Regions from separate parts of the Beijerinckia sp. 28-YEA-48 genome, predicted to be linked through region 2. Evidence: predicted binding sites of a transcription regulator. Region 2 holds the regulator's gene; each other region holds the start of a gene.
What was found. The regulator LexA, encoded in region 2, represses DNA repair genes until DNA is damaged. The targets are predictions, from matches to a motif close to TGTTCNNNNTGTGTTCNG.

Region 1: parE (DNA topoisomerase IV subunit B) is a predicted target of LexA. The motif match lies at 1,155-1,172, and genes of this name have one in related genera.
Region 3: BLW50_RS19705 (PA0069 family radical SAM protein) is a predicted target of LexA. The motif match lies at 902-919, and genes of this name have one in related genera.

The regions. Positions count from the first base shown of each region.
Region 1 covers NZ_FNSI01000001.1:2,129,060-2,131,325, forward strand. The annotation lists gene BLW50_RS10070 (PhoX family protein) at 1-1,041, shown strand, start outside; gene parE (DNA topoisomerase IV subunit B) at 1,242-2,266, shown strand, end outside.
Region 2 covers NZ_FNSI01000001.1:2,251,075-2,253,340, forward strand. The annotation lists gene BLW50_RS10665 (oleate hydratase) at 1-582, shown strand, start outside; gene lexA (transcriptional repressor LexA) at 873-1,580, shown strand; gene BLW50_RS10675 (ComEC/Rec2 family competence protein) at 1,588-2,266, opposite strand, start outside.
Region 3 covers NZ_FNSI01000001.1:4,208,562-4,210,827, forward strand. The annotation lists gene BLW50_RS19705 (PA0069 family radical SAM protein) at 1-872, opposite strand, end outside; gene BLW50_RS19710 (hypothetical protein) at 1,002-1,601, shown strand; gene BLW50_RS19715 (hypothetical protein) at 1,615-2,091, shown strand; gene moaB (molybdenum cofactor biosynthesis protein B) at 2,107-2,266, opposite strand, start outside.

The DNA of each region.
Region 1 (2,266 bases), 120 kb from region 2:
ATCAACCGTTTCGGCTGGGTCGTCGAAATCGATCCGTTCGACCCGACCTCGACGCCGAAGAAGCGCACGGCGCTTGGCCGCGTCAAGCATGAAGCCGCCGCCGGCATCATGGCGCGCGATGGCCGCTATGTGGTCTACACCGGCGACGACGAACGCTTCGACTATGTCTACAAGTTCGTCACCGAAGGCCGTGTCGATCCGCAGAACCGCGCCGCCAACATGGACCTGCTCGATCGCGGCACGCTCTATGTCGCCAAATACAATGCGGACGGCAGCGGCGAATGGCTGCCGCTCATCCACGGCCAGGGCAAGCTGACCGCCGAGAACGGTTTTGCCAGCCAGGCCGATCTGCTGATCAACCTGCGCTTCGCCGGTGACGCCGTCGGCGCCACCAAGATGGACCGGCCGGAAGACGTGGAAGCCAATCCGACAACCGGCAAGGTCTATGTGATGTTGACCAACAACACGCGCCGCACCGAGGCCCAGATCGACGCCGCCAATCCACGGCCTAACAACCGCTTCGGCCATATCGTCGAAATGACGCCGGCCGATGGCGACCATGCCGCCACCGCTTTCCGCTGGGACATTCTGGTGAAGGCGGGCGACCACACCGTTGCCTCGACAGGCGCCAGCTTCAACCCGGCGACCACCAAGAACGGCTGGTTCGGCATGCCCGACAACCTTGCCGTCGATGGCCAGGGCCGGGTGTGGATCGCCACCGACGGCAATTCGCCGGCCAAGACCGGCCGCGCCGATGGCCTGTGGGCGATCGAAACCGAAGGTCCGCTGCGCGGCACGTCGAAGCACTTCTTCCGCGTGCCGGCGGGCGCCGAAATGTGCGGCCCGTTCTTCACGCCGAACGACGAAACCCTGTTCCTTGCCGTACAACACCCGGGCGAGGCGGACGAGGATGATCCGAAGGCGCCGCCAGCGACCTTCGAGCAGCCCGCCACCCGTTGGCCCGACTTCGCCGATGGGGTGCCGCCTCGCCCAGCCGTGGTCGTGGTGACCAAGAAAGGCGGCGGCAAAATCGCCGTCTGACCGACCCCGGCAGGGATCCGGCGCATTTTCTCCACGCCAACCGACATTGGCTCTACCGGAAAATGCTCCAACTTTTGAAGATGATAGCGGATGGCGGCCGACTGGCAGCCATCCGTTTTCGTTTTGTTCACTCCCGCTGGCGATTGGTGGCTTATATTGACGGCAATCGAATCAGGCATTGAGAAGCTCAGGCACATCACATGGCAGGCGGCGATCTGTTCGGAAACGCGGCACGTAAGATCAAGGTAGAAAAACCCGTGGCGAAGACGCCGAAGACACCCCCACCCGAAAAACCCCGTGGCAACGGCACGCCCGGCGAAGCGGATTACAACGCCTCCTCGATCGAAGTTCTCGAGGGGCTTGAGCCTGTCCGTCGCCGGCCCGGCATGTATATCGGCGGCACCGACGAAGCCGCCCTGCATCATCTCTTCGCCGAGGTGATCGACAACTCCATGGACGAGGCCGTCGCTGGCCACGCCACCTGGATCGACGTCGTCGTCGAAGAGGACGACTGGATCACCGTGACCGACAACGGCCGTGGCATCCCGGTCGATCCGCATCCGAAATTCCCGAAGAAGTCGGCGCTGGAAGTCATCATGACGACCCTGCATGCCGGCGGTAAGTTCGACAGCGGCGCCTACCAGACCTCGGGCGGTCTGCATGGCGTCGGCGTCTCGGTCGTCAACGCTCTCTCCGAGCGGCTTGAAGTCGAGGTGGCGAAGAACAAGCAGCTCTATACCCAGGCGTTCGAGCGCGGCCATGCGGTGACAAAGCTGGAAAATGTTGGCCCGACCGCCAATCGCCGCGGCACGAGAATCAGATTCAAGCCCGACCCGCAGATCTTTGGAAAGGCGATACATTTCCGCCCTGCCCGGCTGTTCCGGATGACGCGCTCGAAGGCCTATCTGTACGGCGGCGTCGAGATCCGCTGGCATTGCGCGCCATCGCTCTTGAAGGACGACTCCACCGTTCCCGCCGAGGCGACCTTCCACTTCCCCGGCGGTCTGCGCGACTATCTGGCGTCCGACATCGAAGGCAAGGAACTGGTCTCCGAACAGGGCTTCAACGGCAAGGTCGAGAAGCCGGGTGGCCATGGTTCGGTCGAATGGGCGGTGGCCTGGATGGCGGCCGAGGACGGCTTCGTCCATTCCTATTGCAACACCATCCCGACGCCAGACGGTGGCACTCACGAAGCGGGCCTGCGCACCGCCCTGTTGCGCGCGCT
Region 2 (2,266 bases):
CCAGCCTGCACCGGGCGCGAGATCATCGCCGAGCTTTGCTATCATCTGGGCATCGAGGATCAGCTCGATGCGGTGGTGGCCAACACCAAGGCACGCTTGGCGCTGATGCCCTACATCACATCGATGTTCATGCCGCGCGCGGCTGGCGACCGGCCACATGTGGTGCCTGCCGGTTGCACCAACCTTGGTTTGATGGGCCAGTTCGTCGAAACGGCAAACGACATCATCTTCACGATGGACAGTTCGATCCGCACCGCGCGCGTCGGGGTCTACACCCTTCTGAACCTGCGCAAGCAGGTGCCGGATATCAGTCCGACACAATACGATATCCGCTCGCTGCTGAAAGCCGCCCGCGCGTTGAACAACGGCGAGCCGTTCCCCGGCGAGCGCCTGCTCCACCGGCTGCTCGACAAAACCTACTATGCCCACATCCTGCCGCCGCTGCCTGAAGCCGATGCCGCTAAGCGTGAAACGGCAGAAGGCGAACTGACGGGACTTTTGGGCAAGGGCAATCAGGCGCTCGGCCTCGTTATCGGCTGGCTGGAACAGGTTCGCGAAAGCTTGGCCGCGCACAAGCGCTAGGTTCGCTGGCGGTTCTGAGTAATCGACCGGCCATGTTGAAGGCGGTGCGCGCCGCCTTCAACGGGCAATAGACCCGTATTGCCAAGCGCTTTGAGCCACACCTAGCGCGTCCTTGGCGCATCCTTGACCCAAACCGTCTGCCCCTTGCGGAACACATCGCGAACGATTATCGTTTGTTCATGGTTTGTTTATCGATTCGCCACAGGGTGATGCGCCCGACAGGCGGGCGAATCGACAAGGCGCCGTGGCTGGCGGCGCCAGCCCAGCGTGTTTGGGCGGAGAGGACAATTATGCTGACGAAGAAGCAGAGCGAACTCCTGCGCTTCATCAACGAACGGCTCAAAGAGGCCGGCGTGCCCCCTTCCTTCGATGAGATGAAGGATGCGCTTGATCTGCGCTCGAAGTCGGGCATCCATCGCCTGATCATGGCGCTGGAAGAACGCGGCTTCATTCGTCGCCTGCCCAACCGCGCCCGCGCGCTTGAAGTGTTGAAACTGCCGGAGGCCTCCGTGCCGGCTGGACCGCGTGGCGGCCGTTTCTCGCCAGCGGTGATCGAGGGCACCCTTGGCAAGGTCCGCGCCCCAGTCACGCCGATGGCCGACGACAGTTTCGTGCCGCCCATCTCAATTCCCGTCATGGGCCGCATCGCCGCCGGTACGCCGATCTCGGCGATCCAGTCGCGCAGCCACACCATTTCCGTCCCGCCGGACTTCCTCTCCACCGGCGATCATTTCGCCCTGGAAGTGCGCGGCGATTCGATGATCGAAGCGGGCATTCTCGATACCGATACGGTGATCATCCGCCGGCAGGAAAATGCCGAGTCCGGCGACATCGTCGTAGCGCTGATCGACGATGAGGAAGCGACCTTGAAGCGCCTGCGTCGGCGCGGCGCCTCGATCGCTCTGGAAGCGGCCAACCCGGCCTATGAAACCCGGATTTTCGGTCCCGACCGTGTGCGTATCCAAGGCAAGCTGGTCAGCCTGATCCGCCGTTACTAAGCGGCTCTTACTGCGGCTCATAGATCTCCTCTTGCGGCGGAGATTGAGATGAAGCCGCAGCCGGCGGATCGTTCTGCGCCAGGATGCGCGGCGCCGGCGACCAGGGTCGATCGAACTGGGGCGAGCGGGCGCTGCGCATGACGGCTGCGCCATCAACAGCGAAGCGAAATTCGCTGGCGCCATATTTCAGCAAATGCTCGCCATCGACGACAAGCCGCGGCCCCTTGCAGGTGCCGTTGAGCCAGAAGCGCGTGACGACAATGTCGGCACGCGGACAGTCCTCGGCGACGTTGCGTGGATCGAGGATGAGAACCACAACGCGCCCGTCCCGCAACGTCCCCGTGCAGCCGCCAACATCACACAGGCCATTGCCTTGCAGGGCTGGATCGCGCGCCGGACGCGCATCCGCATCGGCCGTCAGCCATTGCGACACGCCAAAGAAATTGCCGCGCGCATTGAGCACGGCCAGCTGGCCGTCGGCGGCGCGATAAGCCAGCGTGCCGCCTTGCCGGTCCACCATCAGATCAGGCCGCGCGCTGGTCAGCGCCAGCGCCACGCCGGCAATCGCGAAGGGCACACCACACCAGCGCAACGGCGTCTGCCACAGGGTGATCCACAACAGCCCCAGTGTCATCAGCAACAGAGCGCCAACACCGAACGCCGGCACCATGCGCGTCGAGCCGGCG
Region 3 (2,266 bases), 2.0 Mb from region 2:
TTGATGGCAGGAATGATCGGCGCGACCAACGCCGCCGTCGGAATGCCGGCCTCGCTGAGTTCTTGCAGGGCATCGAGGCGCTTCTGCGGCTGCGCGGCGCGCGGTTCCATCAAACGCGACAACTTGCCGTCGAGCGAGGTGACCGAAATGGCAACCTTAGCGAGCCCCTTCGCGGCCATGGGCGCCAGAATATCGATGTCGCGTGTGACCAGCGCGGACTTGGTGACGATGCCGACGGGATGATTGGCCCGCGACAGCACTTCGAGAATAGCGCGCATATTACGATGCTGCCGTTCGATCGGCTGATAGGGATCGGTGTTGGTGCCGATGGCGATGGTCTTGGGCTGATAGCCCGGCGCCGAGAGTTCGCGCTCCAACACTTGCGCCACCCCATCCTTGACGAAAAGACGCGTCTCGAAGTCGAGGCCCGGCGACAGCCCCATATAGGCGTGGGTGGGACGAGCGAAGCAATAGACGCAGCCATGCTCGCAGCCGCGATAGGGATTGATCGAACGGTCGAAGGACAGATCGGGAGAATCGTTGCGGGTGATGACCGTGCGCGGCTTCTCGTAGGAAATCTGGGTGCGGAACGCCTCCAGCGAGCCGAGACTGTCCCAGCCGTCATCCTCATCGACCCGCGCATGTGGCTCGTAGCGGCCGCTGGCATTGGTCAGCGCACCGCGGCCACGGCGGCGCTCTTCCGCCACGACGGTTTCGACACTTTCGGCGGCGGCGGGCGCGCTCTCGATAGCTATATTGTTAAGTTCATAGCCCGGCCTTGGGACCGGCTTCACATTTTGGGACGGTTTCCGCTGGGACGGTTTCTGGGGAACCGGCGCGATCGACCGCGTTCCGGCATCGGCGCTCAACATACTCAGACTCCGCGATTCGACGTCCCCGCAAGAACAAATAGAGAACATTTGGATTCGCGTCAACGAGGCTGTGGACAATCTTGTTGAGGAACCGGATTATTGCACTGCGATCTGACACCTAGGGACCGTATGTTTTCTGTCATCGTTACGACATGCGATCCGGCTGTTCATGGTTCGGCCTCACCAGAAGCCGTGGCCCGAACCCTCGCGGCCCTGGTTCCGGGTGCCATTTCAGGCGCCGTCCGCGACGTCATCATGACGGGCGCGGAATGGCCGGCCGGCCCCAATGCCTCCGGGGAGCAAGACCGGAAGGATCAAAATCTCAAGGATCTGGCGCGCATCGCCGACCATGCCGGATGTGAATTTATCGTGACCGGAAAATGGCTGGACGGCGTGAAAGACGCGTTGAAAATAGCCCGCGAACCGCGCGTACTCGCCCTCCAGGCGGGCTATGCGCCGGAGAGCGGTTTTTATGATGAATTGTCGGACATGGCCTGGGGCGCAACGTTACACCCGACCCGTTTGCTGGAACGGCCCACATCGGCGCTGCATCGCGCCCTGCCATTTCTGGCGCCGCTGGCCGGAATCGTGGCAGAACGGGATAGGCTAATTCAGGCAAGCGGATCGAATTTCAGCTCATCAGATTTCAAAACATTAAGTTTTAGAACCTGGGCGCGGCAGGTAAGACCAATGCGGACCATGCGCACCAGGGCACGGCGTGTCGACTAAGAACGGGGGAACTATGTCGCCGAAGCTTATCCTCACTGCTGCCATCTGTGCCGCATTGTTTGCCGGCGGCTCTTTGTCGGCTGGCAGCGTCCTCGCACAGGGCTCTCCCAAGCCGCAGCCCGCGGCCTCCCCCGCAAAACCTGCTGGTGCGCCGGCGGCGGCAAGTACGCCGATTGCGAGCGCGCAAATTGAGTGTCCGGTCAAAGGCGACGCGGTCGAGAAGGCCGTGCTGGCAGCGCCGACCTGCAACCAGTCGGTTCGCCTGCTGAAGGCCTGCGCTTTCGGCGCGACATCCGATGTGCAGCTGGCACAGAAGGTCATCAACAAATGCGAGACGCGTTTCGGGCGCCGCATCAGCAAGCAGCGCTATCGCGCCTATCGCGCCGCCCAGGCGCGCTGCGACGCGCAGGGCACGATGTATCAGTCGCTCGCCGCGATCTGCCGGGCCGAGGCCGCCGCCAGAACCGCGCGGGTGGCGCGTCGGCGCTAGCTAGCTCTTGTCCAATTAGCTCTTGCCGCGCCGCAGATGCTCATCAAGACGCGGCATGATCTCGACGAAATTGCACGGCATGTAGCGATAATCGAGCTGATGCACGAGAATGCCGTCCCAGGCATCCTTACAGGCGCCGGGTGAACCCGGCAGCACGAAGATGAAGGTCGCCCCA